Regions from separate parts of the Micromonospora sp. 4G55 genome, predicted to be linked through region 3. Evidence: riboswitches for the same ligand, from Rfam matches in the RefSeq annotation. Region 3 holds a riboswitch; each other region holds the start of a gene.
The links. Region 3 has a riboswitch for cyclic di-AMP ahead of JNW89_RS22585 (hypothetical protein). Riboswitches for the same ligand answer to the same signal wherever they lie in the genome.

Region 1: it holds a riboswitch for cyclic di-AMP, as region 3 does, so the genes downstream of both, JNW89_RS37315 (transglycosylase family protein) here and JNW89_RS22585 (hypothetical protein) in region 3, are expected to answer to the same signal.
Region 2: it holds a riboswitch for cyclic di-AMP, as region 3 does, so the genes downstream of both, JNW89_RS08820 (hypothetical protein) here and JNW89_RS22585 (hypothetical protein) in region 3, are expected to answer to the same signal.

What each region holds. Positions count from the first base shown of each region.
Region 1 covers NZ_JAEVHN010000098.1:3,475-9,726, reverse strand. Annotated here, with positions in the region: gene JNW89_RS11375 (class I SAM-dependent methyltransferase) at 1-255, shown strand, start outside; partial or broken gene htpG (molecular chaperone HtpG) at 393-2,209, shown strand; gene JNW89_RS38060 (peptidoglycan-binding protein) at 2,260-2,433, opposite strand; partial or broken gene JNW89_RS38690 (peptidoglycan-binding protein) at 2,606-3,145, opposite strand; gene JNW89_RS36685 (hypothetical protein) at 3,147-3,272, opposite strand; cyclic di-AMP (ydaO/yuaA leader) riboswitch at 3,722-3,896, shown strand; gene JNW89_RS37315 (transglycosylase family protein) at 3,895-4,533, shown strand; gene nhaA (Na+/H+ antiporter NhaA) at 4,866-6,194, shown strand.
Region 2 covers NZ_JAEVHN010000067.1:6,203-12,454, reverse strand. Annotated here, with positions in the region: gene JNW89_RS08830 (AAA family ATPase) at 1-884, shown strand, start outside; gene JNW89_RS08825 (cation diffusion facilitator family transporter) at 1,085-1,999, shown strand; cyclic di-AMP (ydaO/yuaA leader) riboswitch at 2,141-2,272, shown strand; gene JNW89_RS08820 (hypothetical protein) at 2,277-3,338, shown strand; gene JNW89_RS08815 (hypothetical protein) at 3,456-3,959, shown strand; gene JNW89_RS08810 (SRPBCC family protein) at 3,975-4,442, opposite strand; gene JNW89_RS08805 (PfkB family carbohydrate kinase) at 4,582-5,415, shown strand; gene surE (5'/3'-nucleotidase SurE) at 5,554-6,252, shown strand, end outside.
Region 3 covers NZ_JAEVHN010000315.1:438-6,689, reverse strand. Annotated here, with positions in the region: gene JNW89_RS22600 (S8 family serine peptidase) at 1-849, opposite strand, end outside; partial or broken gene JNW89_RS36900 (S8 family serine peptidase) at 1-73, opposite strand, end outside; gene JNW89_RS22595 (helix-turn-helix domain-containing protein) at 1,096-1,425, opposite strand; gene JNW89_RS22590 (carbonic anhydrase) at 1,658-2,311, shown strand; gene JNW89_RS22585 (hypothetical protein) at 2,377-3,396, opposite strand; cyclic di-AMP (ydaO/yuaA leader) riboswitch at 3,401-3,531, opposite strand; gene JNW89_RS22580 (YibE/F family protein) at 3,698-5,035, opposite strand; partial or broken gene JNW89_RS22575 (HAD-IC family P-type ATPase) at 5,354-6,252, shown strand, end outside.

The sequences.
Region 1 (6,252 bases), on a different contig from region 3:
CTCGCTCCCGGTGGGCACCTGCTGCTGGCCTTCCAGGTCGGTGACGAGCCGGTGCACCGCACGGACGCGTGGGGACGCCCGGTCTCGCTCACCTTCCACCGGCGCCGGCCCGACCGGGTGGCGGCCCTGCTGGACGCCGCCGGGCTGGTGGTGCACGCGCGGATGCAGCGCGAGCCGCAGGAGTTCGCCGGGCGGCCGGAACCCACCCCGCAGGCCTATCTGCTGGCGCGCCACCCGGCTGACGACCGGCGGTGACCGGGCGACCACGACGCTCGTATCCTTCTCCCGCGGATCCTGTCCGTGGACCGAAACGAGCCGATGAGGAGGTTGGTGTGAGTAGCCGGACCGAGACGTTGGAGTTCCAGGCCGAGACGCGTCAACTGCTGCAGTTGATGGTGCACTCGATCTACTCGCACAAGGACGTCTTCCTGCGGGAGTTGGTCTCCAACGCCTCCGACGCGCTGGACAAGCTGCGGCTGGAGTCGCTGGTCGACAAGGATCTGGAGGCCGACACCGCCGACCTGCACATCGAGATCGAGACCGATCCGGCGGCCCGCACCCTCACCGTGCGGGACAACGGCATCGGCATGTCCCGCGAGGACGTCGTCTCGCTGATCGGCACCATCGCCCGCTCCGGCACGGCCGAGCTGCTACGCAAGCTGAAGGAGTCCCGGGAGGCCTCCGCCCAGGACCTGATCGGCGTCGGCTTCTACTCGACGTTCATGGTGGCCGACACCGTCACCCTGCTGACCCGCCGGGCCGGCCAGACCGAGGGCACCCGCTGGGAGTCCACCGGCGAGGGCACCTACGTCGTGGAGACGGTCGACGACGCTCCGCAGGGCACCTCGGTCACCGTGCACCTGAAGCCGGCCGACAGCGAGGACAATCTCGCCGACTACACCGACCACGGCAAGATCCGCGAGATCGTCAAGCGGTACTCCGACTTCATCGCCTGGCCGATCCGGCTCGTCACGCCCGACGCCGAGCCGGTCACCCTCAACTCGATGAAGGCGCTCTGGGCCCGGCCGCGCGACGAGGTCGCCGAGGAGGAGTACCGCGACTTCTACCGGCACGTCAGCCACGACTGGGCCGACCCGCTGGAGACCATCCACATGCGGGGAGAGGGCGTCTTCGAGTACGAGGCGCTGCTCTTCATCCCCACGCACGCGCCGTTCGACCTGTTCATGGCCGACGGCCGGCGCGGGGTGCAGCTGTACGTCAAGCGGGTGTTCGTGATGGACGACTGCGCCGCGCTCATGCCCAACTACCTGCGCTTCGTCAAGGGCGTGGTGGACGCGCACGACCTGTCGCTGAACATCTCCCGGGAGATCCTCCAGCAGGACCGGCAGATCCAGATCGTGCGCCGCCGGCTGGTCCGCAAGGTGCTCGCCACCGTCAAGGAGATGCGTACCGAGCACGCCGACCGGTACCGGGCCTTCTGGTCGGAGTTCGGCCGGGTGGTCAAGGAGGGGCTGCTGGAGGACCCGGACAACCAGCAGGCGATCCTCGACATCGTCTCGGTCGCCTCCACCCACGACGCCACCGAGCCCACCACGCTGCGCGAGTACGTCGAGCGGATGAAGGACGGCCAGGAGGAGACCTACTACGCCACCGGCGAGACCCGGGCCATGCTGGAGAACTCGCCGCACATGGAGGCCTTCCGCGCCAAGGGCTACGAGGTGCTGCTGCTCACCGACCCGGTCGACGAGGTGTGGGTGGAGCGGGTCGCGCAGTTCGACGGCCGGCCGCTGCGCTCGATCGCCAAGGGCAGGTGGACCTGGACACCGCGCAGGAGCGCGAGGAGGCCGAAACGGAACGGGAGCGGCAGACCAAGGAGTACGCCGCCCTGCTCGCCTTCCTCGGCGGCGCGCTGGCCGACAGCGTCAAGGAGGTGCGGCTCTCCTCCCGCCTGACCACCTCGCCGGCCTGCATCGTCGGCGACGCGCACGACATCACGCCCACGCTGGAGAAGATGTACCGCGCGATGGGGCAGGAGGTGCCGAAGGTCAAGCGCATCCTCGAACTCAACCCGACCCACCCGCTGGTCACCGGCCTGCGCGCGGCGCACGAGCGTGGCGGCGACTCGGGTGCCCTCACCGAGACCGCCGAGCTGCTGTACGGCATGGCGCTGCTCGCCGAGGGCGGCGACCTGGCCGACCCGGCCCGGTTCGCCCGGGTCCTCGCCGACCGGCTGGCCCGTACCCTCTGACGCGACGACGGCCCCGGCCCGGTGGGGGAGCACCGGGCGGGGGCGCCTGCTCAGGAACCGACCCGCACGCCCATCGCCGCCCAGGTGGCCGGGCCGACCACCCCGTCCACGGTCAGCCCCCGCATGCCCTGGTACCAGCGCACGCCGGCCTCGGTCTTCGCGTCGAAGGCGCCGTTCGCCGGGCCGCACCGCTTCGCGCCGACGAACCGCTGAACGAAGGCCACGTCCCCGCCCGTGCTGCCGCGCCGCAGCGTCCGCGAGCCCGGTCTGCCCCCGGACACCGGCGTCGCCGGCCGGCCGCTGGGCACCGACGGGGGCCGGCGTGACGGCCGCGCGCAGGGCCGCCACGGTACGCGGGCCGACCACCCCATCGGCGGTGAGCTTTCGGGCGGTCTGGAACGACCGTACCCAGGCGGCCACGGCCGGCCCGAACACCCCGTCGGCCGTCAGCCGGGCCCCGAGGCGGTTGGCGACGGCCTGCAACTCCCGGACGTCACCGCCCCGGCAGCCGGCGCGCAGCAGCCGGTCGCCGAGCCGCGCCGTCGTGGCGGTGGCGATCCCCCACGGGTGGCGGCTGTCCTCCAGGCTCCGCTGGTGGCTGACGCTGACGTGCAGGTGCTTGTCGTGCGGGTTCGGCCCGGTGTACCGGGCCGGTCGGAAGCTGCGGGTACGGCTCCAGATCTTCCGGTCGTAGATGACGTACTGGGTGGACGGATGGTTGACGGCCTGCCGGACGACCAGCAGCGGGTCGATCCCGTCGACGTCCACGTCCACCGCGTTGACCGACTGGTCGTCATTGTCCGGATTATGGTCCGAGCGGCGCGCCTGGTGACTGGCATCGCCCAACCAGCCGTCGGACTTGCGGTCCCGCTGCGGCCAGCGGGTGTCTATCTCCTCGCGCAGCACCCGCAGCGCGGGCGCCAGGTGCACGCCCATCTCACTCCTCCTCTTCCAGCGCGGCGGCCAGGTCGAAGTCGACCTCGTCGCCGGCCAGGCTCTCCGGGTCGTCGTCCTCGTCCAGGGTGGCGACGAGGTAGTCGGTGTCGATGCTGACGGTGTCCATGAAGGTCCTTCCTCTCGCGGATGGCCGGCCGCCGCGAACCGAGGCGGACCGTGACGGCCAGGGCGCCGGCGACCGGCATCCGACGGTCGGCGGGTCCGAAGCGTCGGCGCCGCGGCCGCGCTCTGCTCCCTACCGTCCGAGTCGGCGGCCGGGCTGCCCAGACATGAGTCGCCAATCAGCGGCAACGCTGACCGTCCGGCGGCGCGGGCCGCCGATCGAACCCGCCTGACCAGCGAAGACGGGGAGGTGACGGCACCTGATCCGCCGCTCGGGGCGAGACTTTCGGCCCAGTCGTGACAGGTTCCCGACCGGCCCTTGTAGAGCACCGCCGGCCACCCCGCAACTCGAAGGACGAAGCCGTCGCTCAGCCGGGTGAAGAACTTCACAAGAAGTGGGCAATCGCCCGAAACAGTTCCTAACGTCGTTCGTGTTCGCGATCGCGGACACCACGGCCGGTAACGCCTAATCCATGCCGCCGGCCGGTGGGACCTTTTCAGCGGGCATGGAGCGGGGGACCCACACGTTCCTCGGTGCACGTCACCTCGGGGTGAAGCCGCCCACGGGCGGCCGGGCTCCTCGGCCCGAACCCGACAGCTCACCTCGTCGGCGTGGAGGAATCCACATGGCAACTGAATACACCGCCCGTCACCGACGGGTCAGCTCGCGCCGCATCGCCGTCGGCACGCTCGCCGTCGGTGCGGTCACCGGGGTCGCCGCCGTCCTGGCACCGGCGTCGCCGGCGAGCGCCGCCAGCGTCAACTGGGACGCGATCGCCCAGTGCGAGTCCGGCGGCAACTGGCACATCAACACCGGCAACGGCTACTACGGCGGCCTGCAGTTCTCGCAGAGCACCTGGTCCGGCTACGGCGGCAAGAAGTACGCCTCCCGCGCCGACCTGGCCAGCCGGGGCGAGCAGATCGCGATCGCCGAGAAGGTGCGCGACGGTCAGGGCATCGGTGCCTGGCCGACCTGCGGCCGGAAGGGTGGCTCCACCAGGAGCTACTCCACCACCTCGGAGAAGTCGCAGAAATCGCAGAAGTCGGAGCGGCGCTCGTCGAGGGCCACCGCCACCGAGCGGTCCTCGCGGGAGCAGCACAGCACCCGCAGCCAGCGGCGCAGCGCGCCGGCCGGGACCGGCGACGTGTACGTGGTGCGGCCGGGTGACACCCTGTCGCAGATCGCCGACGCCCGGGACCTGGCCGGTGGCTGGCAGGCGCTGTACGAGCGCAACAAGCGCGTGGTCGGCGCGACCCGGGGCTGATCTTCCCCGGTCAGAAGCTCAGCCTCTGACGCGTCACCGCCCTGCACCAGGGGTGGACCGTATCGACGCCCGGCCGGCCCGTGCCGCGCGTCGTGGTCTCCCGTGGCGCACCGTCGGAGCACCCGGCGCGGTGTCACTCCGATTCACCTGGCGGTGGCGACGGCCGGTTGGTCGCGCCGCGCCGGGTAGCGGCAGCGCCACGTGCCCGGTCCCGAGCACGGCCGAGCGCGGAACCCGACGGGCCCGCCGCGGTGCCGGATAGGGTTGGCCCAGGTGTGCCGGGAAGTCTGGTCGGCGATGGATGACGCGACCCCTGCCGACGAGGAGTTTCCGTGACCGACGCCACCCGGCGCCGTGCCAACCTGTTCGCCCGACGCTCGTGGGGCGAGACCAGCCGTATCTCCGCCATTCTCCGCAAGGAGACCGTGGGCGGAGGCCTTCTGCTCATCGGGGCCCTGTTGGCGCTCGTCTGGTCGAACTCGCCCTGGGCGGACAGCTACCAGTCGCTTCGGGACTTCCGGGTCGGTCCCGCGTCGCTGCACCTCGACCTCAGCCTGGCCACCTGGGCTGCCGACGGCCTGCTGGCGATCTTCTTCTTCGTCGCCGGCCTGGAACTCAAGCGTGAGTTCGTCGCCGGCGACCTGCGGGATCCGCGTCGCGCCGCGGTGCCGGTCGCGGCGGCCGTCGGTGGGGTGCTCCTGCCGGCCGCCATCTACTACGTCATCGCCGCCGGCGCGGGCGGGGGCGCGGTCAAGGGCTGGGCCATCCCGACCGCGACCGACATCGCCTTCGCGCTGGCGGTGCTCGCGGTGGTCGGCCGGTTCCTGCCCTCCGCGCTGCGCACCTTCCTGCTCACCCTGGCCGTCGTTGACGACCTGCTGGCGATCGTCATCATCGCGGTCTTCTACACCAGCGACTTGTCGGTCGCGCCGCTGTTGGGCGCCCTGGTGCCGCTGGCGGTGTTCGGCTTGCTGGTGCAGCGCCGGGTCCGGTCGTGGTGGCTGCTGCTGCCCCTGGCCGCGGCGACCTGGACGCTGATGCACGAGTCCGGGGTGCACGCCACCGTGGCGGGGGTCCTGTTGGCGTTCACCGTTCCGGTGATCCGCAGCGAAGCCGCCGGTGGGCCGGATGCGGGACCGGGTCTGGCCGAGCACTTCGAGCACCGGTTCCGGCCCATTTCCGCCGGGGTGGCGGTGCCGGTTTTCGCGTTCCTCTCCGCCGGCGTCACCATCGGTGGTGTCGCCGGTCTGGCCACCGCCCTGACCGACCGGGTGGCGCTGGGCATCGTGGCCGGCCTCCTCGTCGGCAAGCCGGTCGGCATCATGGCCGCCACCTGGCTGGTCTCCCGGTTCACCCGGGCCGACCTGGACGAGGGCCTCAACTGGCTCGACGTGCTCGGGCTGGCGCTGCTCGGCGGGATCGGCTTCACCGTGTCGCTGCTCATCGGCGAGCTGGCCTTCGGCCTCGGCAGCGAACGCGACGGCCACGTGAAGGTCGCTGTACTCGCCGGGTCCCTGCTCGCGGCGCTGCTCGCGACGGTCATCCTCCGCGCCCGCACCCGCCTGTACCGGCGGGTGCACGAGCTGGAGACCGTCGACCGTGACCGGGATGGCATCCCGGACGTCTACGAGTGGCAGACCGACGGCACCGCTGGTCGCTGAGCTCACGCACGAACCCGCTGCCGCCCCCCGTGGCCGGCGCGGTGTGGTTCACCCGCTG
Region 2 (6,252 bases), on a different contig from region 3:
GCGGCATCCTGTCCCGGGCGGAGACCGCGCTGCTGGTCGAGGCGTACCGGGTGCTGGACGCGCAGGGGCTGACGGTGGCCGACATCGCCCTGCTCGACGAGCTGGACGCGCTGCTCGGCAAGCCGGTGCAGCGGGCCCGGGCCAAGCGCGACCCGTACCAGTTGGCCGGCGGCGTGCGCGAGCTGAGCACGTTCGCCGACCGGCAGCGGGCCGCCCGGGCGGCGGCCCGGGAACGCCCGGAGGACTACCGCGACTACGCGCACGTGGTGGTGGACGAGTCGCAGGACGTCTCGCCGATGCAGTGGCGGATGGTCGGCCGGCGCGGCCGGCTCGCCTCCTGGACCGTGGTGGGCGACCCGGCGCAGACCGCCTGGACCGGTGACCCGCAGGAGCTGGACCGGGCCCGGGACCAGGCGCTCGGCCGGCGCCGGCGGCACCGCTTCGCGCTGACCACGAACTACCGCAACTCAGCGGAGATCTTCGCGGTGGCGGCGGCGGAGATCCGCCGGCTCTACCCCGACCTGCAGCTGCCGACGGCGGTCCGCTCCACCGGCGTGGAGCCGGTCGCGCTGACCGTCGCCGCCGACGGGCTGCCGGCGGCGACCGTGCAGGCGGTGGACGCGCTGCTCACCGAGGTGGAGGGCACGGTCGGCGTGATCACGCCGGTGCCGCGCCGCGACGAGGTGGCCGGCTGGCTGGACGGGCACGGCGGCTCCCGGCTCCAGGTGGTGACCAGCCTCCAGGCCAAGGGCATGGAGTACGACGGCGTCGTGCTCATCGCCCCGAGCGAGATCCGGGCCGACCCCGGCTCGGGCGTGCGCACCCTCTACGTCGCCCTCTCCCGCGCCACCCAGCGCCTCACCACCATCGACCCCACACCCTGACCCCCGCCCCACCCCGGCCGTCAAGCCGCTCCCGCGTCGCCGCGGACCGCGCACTTTCAGAGAAGAAGGGGCCTCGGAGCGCAAAATAGCCACGCTTTCTCGGAAAGTGCGGGCGCGGCATGGCCGTGGGGGTTAGTTGCATACATAGCGATGTGAGCATAGATTGGGTTCGGGCCGGCGGGGCGACGGAGGGTGTGGGCGTGGGCGCAGGTCATGACCACCACGGGTCGGTCTCGAACGCGGCGCACCGGCACCGGGGGCGGCTCTGGGCGGCCTTCGCGTTGCTCGCCGCGCTGATGGTGGTCGAGGCGGTCACCGCGTTCGGCACCGGCTCGCTGGCCCTGCTCTCCGACGCCGGGCACATGTTCACCGACGTGCTCGGCATCGGCATGGCGCTGGCCGCCATCACCGCCACCCGGCACGGCGACCGGGACCCGCAGCGCACCTTCGGGCTCTACCGGCTCGAGGTGCTGGCCGCGCTCGCCAACGCCGCCCTGCTCAGCGGGGTGGCGATCTACGTGCTGATCGAGGCGGTCCGCCGGTTCGGCGACCCGCCGGAGGTGCGGACCGGGCCGATGCTGGCGGTGGCGGTGCTCGGCCTGCTGGCCAACCTCGTCGCGTTCGCGCTGCTGCGCGAGGGGGCGCGGGAGAGCATCAACCTGCGCGGGGCGTACCTGGAGGTGCTCGGCGACCTGCTCGGCTCGCTGGGCGTGATCGGGGCCGCGCTGCTCATCGCCGGCACCGGCTGGTGGTGGGCCGACCCGGCGGTGGCGGTCGCGATCGGCCTGTTCATCCTTCCCCGCACCTGGCGGCTCGGCCGCGCGGCGGTGCGCATCCTGGTCCAGGCCGCCCCGGAGCATCTCCAGGTGACCGCCGTGCACGACCGGCTGACCGCCGTCCCCGGCGTCGCCGAGGTGCACGACCTGCACGTCTGGACGCTCACCTCCGGCATGGAGGTCGCCTCCGCCCACCTCACCATGGTCCCCGGCGCCGAGGTCGGCACGGTGCTCGCCGCCGCCCGCACCGCCCTGCACGAGGACTTCCACATCGAGCACGCCACCCTCCAGATCGAGCCGGGGGCCGCCCCCGGCGCCTGTGGGCAGGTCGAGTGGTGACAAAATCGGACACCTATTGTCCGGTTGTGCCACCTACACCACGATTCACTCCAGTACCCTCAGTCACGAAACGGGCGGGTGTCACACCCGTACCGGTAGGCTCGGTCCCGGCCTCCGCCAGGCGGCACCCTCCGGTGCCGGCGGTGGCCGTCGCCTAATCGCCTGCCAGGGCGAGCCGGGGAACCATGTTCGTGGGGTGCATCCGCGTCAGCGGTAGGGATCTTCCGTCCCGAACCCGTCAGCTAACCCGGTCGGCGGCTGACGGAAGGACATGTGCATGCACGTACGACGTACCACCGCACGGCTGGTGGCCGCGGTCGTCGCGACGCTCGCCCTCGGGGTGTCGTCCGCGCCGGTCCCGGCGACGGCCGCTCCCCCCGCCACCGGGCTCGCCGCCGCCCCCGGCAACGACGAGGAGGGCGGCACCCCGGCACTGCGCGCCCAGCTCGACGCAGCCAGCAAGGGCTGGATCGACGCCAAGGCCGCGCTGGAACGCTCCACCAAGCGGCAGCAGGAACTCAACAACCAGCTCAAGACGATGGAGTCGGAGCTGACCGTCCGGCAGGGCAAGGTCGGCGAGATCGCCGGCGTGGCGTACCGGACCGGGCGACTCGGGCCGGTGTCGGCGCTGCTCAACAGCTCCAGCCCGGAAGGCTTCCTGGACCGGGCGGCGGCGCTGGAGACGGTGGCTTCCAACGAGGACCGGGAGCTGCGCAACCTGATCCGGACCCGCGACGAGGCCACCCGCACCCGGGGCGCGCTCGACAAGGAGCTCGTCGAGCAGCGCAAGCAGGTCGCGGTGATGGCCAAGCGCAAGCAGCAGGCCGAACGGGCCCTGGCGGTGGCCGCCGCCGACAAGCCCGCCGCCAGCGCCGGCGGCGGCTCCAACGCGGGGACCTCCACCGCCAACGCCAAGGCGGCGCCGCGCAACCCCGACGGCTCCTGGCCGTCGGAGTCGTGCAGCGTCAACGACCCCACCCCGGCCAACGGCTGCATCACCCCGCGCATGCTCAACGCGCTGCAGCAGGCTCAGGCGGCCGGCTTCACCCGGTACGTCTCCTGCTACCGCCCCAGCGGCTCCGGCGAGCACCCCAAGGGCCGGGCCTGCGACTTCGCGGCGCAGAAGAGCGGCTTCGGCGGCGACGCGACCGGCGGCGACAAGACGTACGGCAACAACCTGGCCGCGTACTTCATCCGCAACTCCGACCGGCTCGCCGTGCTCTACGTGATCTGGTACCGGCAGATCTGGCTGCCCAGCAGCGGGTGGAAGTCGTACAGCGGGGCCGGCGGGGACCCGTCCAGCGACCACACCAACCACGTGCACCTGTCGGTCTACTGACCGACCCGCGGCGGGGCCCGTCCGAGGCGGACGGGCCCCGTCGTACGCGCGTCGACGTACCCGGGATGTCGTCGACCGGCCCACGACGCAGCGCGACGGCCGGGCGAGCATCAAGGCATGACCCGACTCTCCCCCGACGGCCGCAAGACCCTGCTCACCCTGCACCTGGTGACCGCGCTGGGCTGGCTCGGCGCGGACCTCGTGCTGCTCACCCTCGGCATCGCCGGGCTGCGCGGCGCCGACCCGGAGGTGGTCTACCCGGCGGCGGCGCTGGTCGCGACCTGGCTCTTCGCGCCGCTGAGCGTGCTGGTCTGGGTGGTCGGCGTGACCAGCGCGCTGCTGACCCCCTGGGGACTGCTGCGCTGGCGTTGGGTGGTGGTCAAGCTGGTGCTCACCACGGTGATGATCGGCCTGGTGCTCTTCGCGCTGACGCCGAACCTGCGCGCCGCCGCCGGACCGGACGCCACCGCGCACCAGCGCATCGACGTGGTGGTCGCCCCCGCGGTCTCCACCGGCCTGCTGGTCACCATGACCGTGATCTCCACCTGGAAGCCGTGGGGCCGCAACCGCCGGGCTGTCCCGCCGCCCCGCCGGACGGCGGCACCCGCCGGCCGCCGCTGACTGGACCGGGGGGGGTCAGCTCGGGACCGGGCCGCCGTCGGCCTTCCGGTCCAGCACCGGGCCGAGCCGGCTGGCCAGGCCCAGGTGCGCGGCCCGGGCCTGGCGGAACGCGTACCCGAACAGCGGCGCCGGCGCGGAGAGGGTGATCTCCACGTCGATCCGCAGCACGTCGCCCTCCTCCTGGAGCCGGGTGTGGTTGCGCACGGTCGTGCCGGGCTGCTGCCGGGCCACCGTGACGATCTCGTCGTCGGAGACCACCAGGACGTCGGCCTGGTAGGTGACCGGGAACCGCAGCGGCCCCAGCTCCAGCCGGTCGGTGATGGCGTAGCTGGCCCGCGCGCCCGGACGGGTCGGCAGCCGGCGCACCCGGACGATCAGCGGATGCAGCTCCTCCTGCCGGGCGGGATCGCTCAACAGCGCCACCGCGTCCGCCCGTGAGCAGCGCGCCTGCACCGTGTAGCTGAACGACTCCCGCCGGACCACTCCACCCTCCACCCCTCGTCGGTCGCCCGATCGTCCCGTACGACGGCCGGGCTGGCAATCGCAGGCGGCATGACGGTGCCCCGGCGGGGAATCCGGCCGGCGACGGCCACGGGAGGCGGGGCATGGACGGGTACGACGGATGAGCGGGCACGTGATGGTCTTCGCTCCGACGCCACGGCTGACGGTGACCGTCGACCAGCCCAGCGACCAGCCGGAACTGCACCTGCACCCGGGCGGGCAGGGCGTCTGGCAGGCCCGGATGATCATGTCGCTGGGGGTGCCGGTGGTGCTCTGCACGACGCTCGGCGGCGAGCTCGGGCAGGTGCTGGAGCCGCTGCTGGCCACCGAGGGGGTGGACCTGCGGGTGGTGCGGCGCGACTCGTGCAGCGGCGGCTACGTGCACGACCGGCGCGACGGCACCCGGCACGAGATCGTCGACGTGGTCGGCGCGCCGCTGAGCCGGCACGAGCTGGACGAGCTCTACAACCTCTCGCTCGGTGAGGGGCTGCGGGCCCCGGTGAGCGTGCTCAGCGGCCCCAACGAACCCTCGCTCGTCCCGGCCGACCTCTACCGCCGCTTCGCCGCCGACCTGGGCGCCAACGGCGGCCGGGTGGTGGTGGACCTCGCCGGCGAGCACCTGACCGCCGTGCTGGCCAGCGGGGTGTTCTTCCTCAAGGTCAGCCACGAGGAGCTGATCGCCGACGGGCGGTCCACCGGCGCGGAGGAGGACGAACTCACCCGCGCCATGTACGACCTGCACGCCTCCGGCGCCGAGAACGTGGTGGTCAGCCGGGCCGACCGGCCGGCGCTCGCCCTGGTCGACGGGGAGGTGTTCGAGGTGGAGATGCCCCGGCTGGAGGCGGCCGACCCGCGCGGGGCCGGCGACTCGATGACCGCCGGGGTGGCGCCGTGGTCGCCGGCGGCGGCGACGTGCGTACCGCGATCCGCACCGGCGCGGCGGCCGGGGCGCTGAACGTCACCCGGCACGGGCTGGGCACCGGCCGGCTGGACACCATCGCCGGCCTGGTCGACCGGGTCCGCCTGGTGCCGGCCGCAGCCGGCCGCAGGAGCGGACCACCCCGGACGAGCTGGCCGACCGGGCGGTGGACCGGTGACGCTGCGGGTGCTGGTCACCAACGACGACGGGATCGCCGCGCCGGGCATCCTGGCGCTGGCCCGGGCGGCGGCCGAGCGTGGCCTGGACGTGGTGGTGGCCGCTCCGCTGGAGGAGGCGAGCGGCACGAGCGCCTCGATGACCGCCGTGGAGCGGGAGGGGCACGTGGTGGTGCGCGACCATCCGCTGCCGGAGCTGCCCGGGGTGCCCGCGTACGGGGTCGGCGGGTCGCCCGGCTTCATCGCGCTGATCGCCGTGCACGGGGCCTTCGGGCCGCCGCCGACGGTGCTGCTCTCCGGGATCAACCGGGGCGCCAACGCCGGCCGGGCGGTGCTGCACTCCGGCACGGTCGGCGCGGCCTTCACCGCCGCCGCCAACGGCTGCCGCGCCATGGCCGTCTCGCTGGACGTGCTCTCCGTCGGCGAGGCCACCGCCGTCAGCGGCGGGGCCGCGGTCTCCGCCGCCGCCCGGGTACGCGACGCGGAGCGGCACTGGGACACCGCCGCCCGGGTGGCGCTGGACCTGCTGCCCCGGCTGACCGCCGGGCCGGTGGAGAGCGTGCTCAATGTCAACGCCCCGGACCTGCCGCACGGGCGGCTGCGCGGCGTGCGGCGGGGCACCCTGGCCAGCTTCGGCCAGGTGCAGATGACGGTGGCCGAGTCCGGGCACGGCTTCGTACGGACCTCGCTGGAGGAG
Region 3 (6,252 bases):
CGCCCTGCGGCTCGGCGAGGTAGCCCTGACCGCCGGGGGCGGGGCCGACGATGTCCAGCCCGGGCGCGGCGATGTCCACGTAGTTGCCGCTGACCGAGCTGCCGACGTGACCGCCTTCCCGGTCCGACTCCGGCGACCGCGGATCACCCCCGGGTACGCGGCCGGGTACGCCGGCAGGTCCTGCTGCTCCTGCTGCCGGTTGCCGGCGGCGGCCACCACCACGACGCCCTTGCCGAGCGCGTAGTCGACGGCCCGGGCGAGCTCCGGGTGGTCCACCGTGACCAGCGACAGGTTGATCACCTGGACGTCCTGGTCGGCCGACCAGCGGATCGCGTTGGCGATCTGCAGGGGCAGGCCGGGGTCGCTGGTGCGCTGGGTGTCGGGCAGCACCCGGACCGGCAGGATCCGGGCCGCGGGCGCGATGCCGCTGTACGGGGCTCCGGTGTCGTCCCGCCCGGCGATGATCCCGGCCACGATGGTGCCGTGGCCGGCCAGGTCGCACCGGCCCTGCATCGATGGCAGGCCGTTGAAGTCGCGGCCCTCGCGCACCTGCCCCTTGAGCAGCGGATGGGTGGGGGAGACGCCGGAGTCGATGACCGCCACGGTGATCCGCTCGCCCCGGGTGATCCGCCAGGCCGACGCCGGGTCGAGCCGGCGCAGCGCCCACGGCGTCTCGGCGGGGGCGACCCCGCCGGCCGGGCTGGGGCAGTTCGGGGCCGCCACGGCCGGTGCCGGTGACACCACGAGCGAGGCGAGCAGGGCCGCCACCACTCCACCGAGGACGGTCCGGGATGGACGCCCGGAGGTCTCGGTCAGCGCCGTCCCAGTCGGCCGGAAGCTCTCGCGCACGCGCTGAGATTACCGCCGCCGCGCCCGGGACGGGGCGACGGGCGGTCCGGTCCTTCAGGGCGCCCTGCGTCGGGCGTTGCGCGCCGACGAGGCAACCGGACGGGGCCGGCGGTCGTGCCGTGGTCGACCGGACCGACGTCCGGGCAAGCCGGTGGTCGGTCGGGCCGTGGTCACGTCGTGGTCGACCGGACCGACACCGGGGCCGGCGAGCGCCGCGCGGTCGGCGCGGAGCGACGAGGGCGGCCGTCAGGAGCTGGACTCGGCACGCTCGCCGGTGAAGAGGGCGAGCAGGTCACCCACCTGACGGTCGGACTCGGCCGGGTGCCGGAAGTGGCCGCGCGGGTTGACCGTGTACTCGTTGCGCCGGCCCACCCGGGTGCGGTGGAGGTAGCCGCCAACCTCCAGGTCGGCGACGATCGCCTGCGCGGCGCGCTCGGTCACCCCGACCTCGTCGGCGACGTCCCGCAGCCGGGCGGTGGGGTTGCGGGCGATGGCGAGCAGCACGTGCGCGTGGTTGGTGAGGAACGTCCAGTTCCGGGTGCTCCCGTTCTGCGCAGTCGTCGCCATGCCCGCCATCGTATGGCCAGTCCATCGGGTTTTCCGCCCTGGCTCCCCTGGCTCCGCCTCCCGGCCGGCAGCCCGCGGGACGCCGCGACGAAACATCACGTCGACGCCGGGGCAAAGTATGAAATCCGTATCACGTATACCTTGACGTATCTTCTGCTACGTGTGACGGTGGGCGGCGAGGCCGCCTCCGTCGCCGGCCGGGTGTGACCAGGCCGATCTCGTGAGGGACCGAGGTGAGGCAATGACCCTGACCGATCCGACGCAGGCGCTCGCCGAGCTGCACGCCGGCAACCGGCGCTTCGTGACGGGCGCGCAGCGCCACCCCAACCAGGACTCGCTGCACCGGGCGGCGGTCGCCGACGGCCAGCACCCGTTCGCGGTGATCGTCGGCTGCTCCGACTCCCGCCTCGCCGCCGAGATCATCTTTGACCGGGGTCTGGGTGACCTCTTCGTGGTCCGTACCGCCGGGCACACCGCCGGCCCCGAGGTGCTCGGCAGCGTCGAGTACGCGGTGAGCGTCCTGGGCACCCCGCTGGTGGTGGTGCTCGGCCACGACTCCTGCGGGGCGGTCCAGGCCGCCCGGGACGCCGCGCGAACCGGCACGCCGCCGGTCGGGCACCTGCGGGCGGTGGTGGACGCGGTGGCGCCCAGCCTCCGGCGGGCCGCCGAGCAGGGCGTCGACGACGTCGACGGGATTGTCGACATTCACATCGCGCACACCGTCGAGGCGCTGCTGGGCAACTCCGCCGTACTGGCCGCCGCGGTCGCCGAGGGGCGGTGCGCGGTGGTCGGCATGTCGTACCGGCTGGCCGCCGGTGAGGTGCGGACGGTGGCCGCGGTGCCGAGCGCCGTGCCGGCCCAGGCCGGCGATCGGGCGACCGCCGTCGCCGGCTGACCCCCCCCGCACGCGACGAGGGCCGCCCCCACCGGGGACGGCCCTCGTTCGGTACGCGCCGCGCGCTAGAGCATCGACATGTGCACGTGGTCGGTGTGGTTCGACGGTCCGCTGTACGACTTCCACCCGGTCGCCGGGAACCAGATCTGCCGGTTCCAGATCACGTAGTAGATGCCGAGCCGGTCGGCGTTGCGGATCAGGAACGCGGCCAGGTTGTTGCCGTACATCCGGGTGTCGTTGTTGTGCCAGGGCGCGAAGCCGCTCCGCTGCAACGACCAGTCGCAGGCCTTGCCCTTCGGGTGCTCCCACGGTCCACCGGGCCGGTAGCAGCCCGCGAACCGGTTGAAGCCGGCGCGCCGGACCTCCTTGTACGCGTGCAGGGTGCGCGGCGTGATGGTGCCGGAGGTGGTCGGGTCGTCCTCGGTACGCGACTCGGGACGCCAGCTGCCGTCCGCCATCCGGCCGGGGCCGATCCGGGCCACCGGCGAGGTCGCGTCGACCAGGCCGCCGGTGAAGCCCCGGCCACCGACCAGCTGGAGGGCCTTCTCCGCCTCCCGGCTCTCCCGGGCCATGTCGTTGGTGAGCTTCTGCTGCTCGCGCACCTCGGCGTCCAGCGCCAGCTTGGCCTGCTCCGCGCGGTTCTTGGCGGCGGTGACCTTGGCCAGCTTCTGCGCGTTGACCATGTTCAGCTCGTCCAGGGCGGCGGCTCGCCGGACGAACGAGTCGGGGGCGTCACTCTCCAGCAGCATCGCCACCGCGCCGATCCGGCCGGTCCGGTACGACTGCGCCGCGATCTGCGAGACCGTCGGCTGCAACGCCGCCAGCTCGTCCTGCGCGCGCCGCACCTCCAGCGCGAGCTGCTGCTGGCGCTTCTTGGACTTCTCCAGCTGCGTCTTGGCCTTCGAGTACTCGCGGTTGCGCAGCTCGATGACGTCGGTGAGCAGCTTGGGCTCGTCGTCCTCCTCGTGCCCGGAGGGGGTGGGGGTCGAGGGCGCGGCGATCGCGGCTGTCGGCCCGCCGAGGATGGCCAGAGCGGCGAACACGGCCACCACCGGAGTCAACCAGCGGCGCAGGGGTGCCGTCACAGTGTTCCCTTCCGTCGACCGCCGACCGGGTTAGCTGACGGGTTCGGGACGGAAGTGGCCCCTACCGCTCGCGCGGATTCACCCCATGTACCTGGTTCCCCGGTTCGCCTCGCGGCGATTGGGCGGCGGCACCGCAGGCGCCGCTGCGCGCCTTCGGCGGTGACCGGCAGCGAGGTTACCCGAGAGTCGTACCGGGGATCTACGTCCAGAACCCGACTAAAAGCGTTATTTCGTCGTAGCGATGCGTGACGAGTGACGCGTTCGTCAGGTTCCGCGTCGGCGTCGGTCACGCAGCGGAGTGTCACCATGCGGTGTCCGTGCTCCTTTCCGGGTCGGGCCACCGTGCGGGGGCCGGGGTGGACGGTCCGCCGGGACGCGACGCGCTCAGCGCCTCGAGCGCCGCGTCCCGGTCGGCGGAGGGGCGGGGCGTGGGTGCCGGTCCGGTGTCCCGGGCCGGGTCGTCGGCCGGGCCACGACCGGCGGTGGCGACCAGCGCGGCCAGAGCGGTGGTCAGCGGTACAGCGGCGACCAGGCCGAGCGTCGCCACCGCGCTGCGGACGATCTCCTGGGCCAGGAACTCGCTGGTGAGGATCTGGCTCACCGGCCGGCTGTCGGCGGTGAGCAGGAGCAGCAGCGGCAGCGAGGCGCCCGCGTAGGCGAGCACGATGGTGTTCACCGTGGAGGCGATGTGCGCCCGGCCGACCCGGGTGGCGGCCCGGTAGAGCTGCGTCCGGGACAGTCCGGGGTTGGCGTGCGCCAGCTCGGTGACGGTGGCGGCCTGGGTGACGGTGACGTCGTCGAGCACGCCGAGCGAGCCGATGATGATGCCGGCCAGCAGCAGCCCGTGCAGGTCGACGTCGCGCTGGTACATCGACAGCGTGGTGGCCTCCTCGCTGCCGAACCCGGTCAGGTGGGTGGCGGCGGTGGCCAGACTGCCGAGCACTCCGGTCAGCACCAGGCTGCCGAGCGTGCCGAGGACCGCCACCGAGGTCTGCGCGGTGATCCCGTGGGTCAGGTACAGCACCACGAACATGATCAGCGCGGAGCCGGTGATCGCGATCAGCAGCGGCGAGCCGCCCGCCGCGATGCCGGGTACGACGAAGGCCAGCAGGATGGCGAAGCTGGCGCCCAGCCCGGCCAGCGCGGCCAGCCCGCGCAGCCGGCCGAACGCCACGATCGCCGCCGCGAAGAGCGCCACCAGCCACACCAGGGGCTTGCCCCGCTGGTGTTCGGCGATCTGGTAACTGGTGGCGGTGGGGTTGGCCGGGTCGGCGAGCTGGACCAGCACCACCTCGTCGCCCACCGCCACGGTGGGCGCACCCGGGCCGGCGGGCACCGGGGTCTCCACCTGCTGGCCGCTGTCCGGGCCCTGCTCGACCTTGACCGTCACGGTCCCGCACGGGCCCTCGGCCGCGCCGGGCGCCTCCGGCGTCGGTGGGCAGGGTTCGGTCACCACCCGGGTCACCGTGCCGTGGTGGCGCGCCGGCTCGGCGCCGCCGTCGGCCGGCCGCGAGTCGCGCGGCCACAGCACCAGGGCGGCGATCACCGTGATGACGAACAGCGGGACCACCGTCGCGACGAGGATCCGCCGCACCCCCGGTGGGGCGGACGGAGCGGGACGGGTGTGGTCGGCGCCCATTGCGAGTCTCCCAACGATCCAGGGCGGGGTACGTGTCAGCCGGCCGGTCGGTTCACCGGCGGAACGTGCGTGGCGGAACGCGTACCCCGATGTGGGCCCTGGGTGCCGGCGTGCTCACCCAGGGCGACCGGGCGGCGTGGTCGCCCGGTGTGTCGACCCGCCCGGGCGGTCGCCCACGGCCGCCGAGCCCGGCGCGGTACGCGGGCCGGCGGCAGCTGCGGCGGATGGCGAGTCATGGCCGGAGAATGGTAGCCAGGTTCGGTGCGGGTCCGCCCGGTTCGTGCCATCGGCAGCGCGTCCACCGGGCATCGTGGGGGCATGGACCAGCACGCCGGACAGTCCGGGCCCCCGGGGTCGGACCGGCACCGGGGGCACGACAAGCACGCCGGCCACGACCCGGAGATGTTCCGCCGCCGGTTCTGGCTCTGCCTGGCGCTGACCCTGCCCGTGGTCGCCACCAGCCACATGGTGATGGAGTGGTTCGGCTACTCGCTGGAGTTCCCCGGCCGGTCCCTGGTCGGGCCGGTGCTCGGCTCGGTGGTCTTCTGGTGGGGTGGCTGGCCGTTCCTCGTCGGCGCGGTGCGCGAGGTGCGCGACCGGGCCCCGGGGATGATGCTGCTGATCGGGATGGCGATCACCGTCGCGTACGCCGCCTCGCTCGCCACCAGCCTCGGCGCCTTCGAGCTGGACTTCTGGTGGGAGCTGGCCGCCCTGGTCACCATCATGCTGCTGGGGCACTGGCAGGAGATGAAGGCCGTCGGGCAGGCGCGGGGTGCGCTCGCGGCGCTGGCCGCGCTGCTTCCCGACGAGGCCGAGCGGGTCGGGCCGCAGGGCGGCACCGAACGGGTGCCGGTGAGCGGGCTGCGGGTGGCCGACGTGGTGCTGGTCCGTCCCGGTGGCCGGGTGCCGGCCGACGGGCGGATCGTCGACGGGGCCGCCGAGCTGGACGAGTCGATGGTCACCGGTGAGTCCCGCCCGGTCTCCCGGGCGGTCGGGGACCGGGTGGTGGCCGGCACCGTCGCCGCCGACTCGGCGATCCGGGTCCGGGTGGAGGCCGTCGGCGACCAGACCACCCTCGCCGGCATCCAGCGCCTCGTGGCGCAGGCGCAGCAGTCCGGCGGACGGGCGCAGGCGCTGGCGGACCGCTTCGCCGCCTGGCTCTTCTACATCGCCACCGGCACCGCCGTGCTGACCGTCGTGGTGTGGACCGCGCTGGG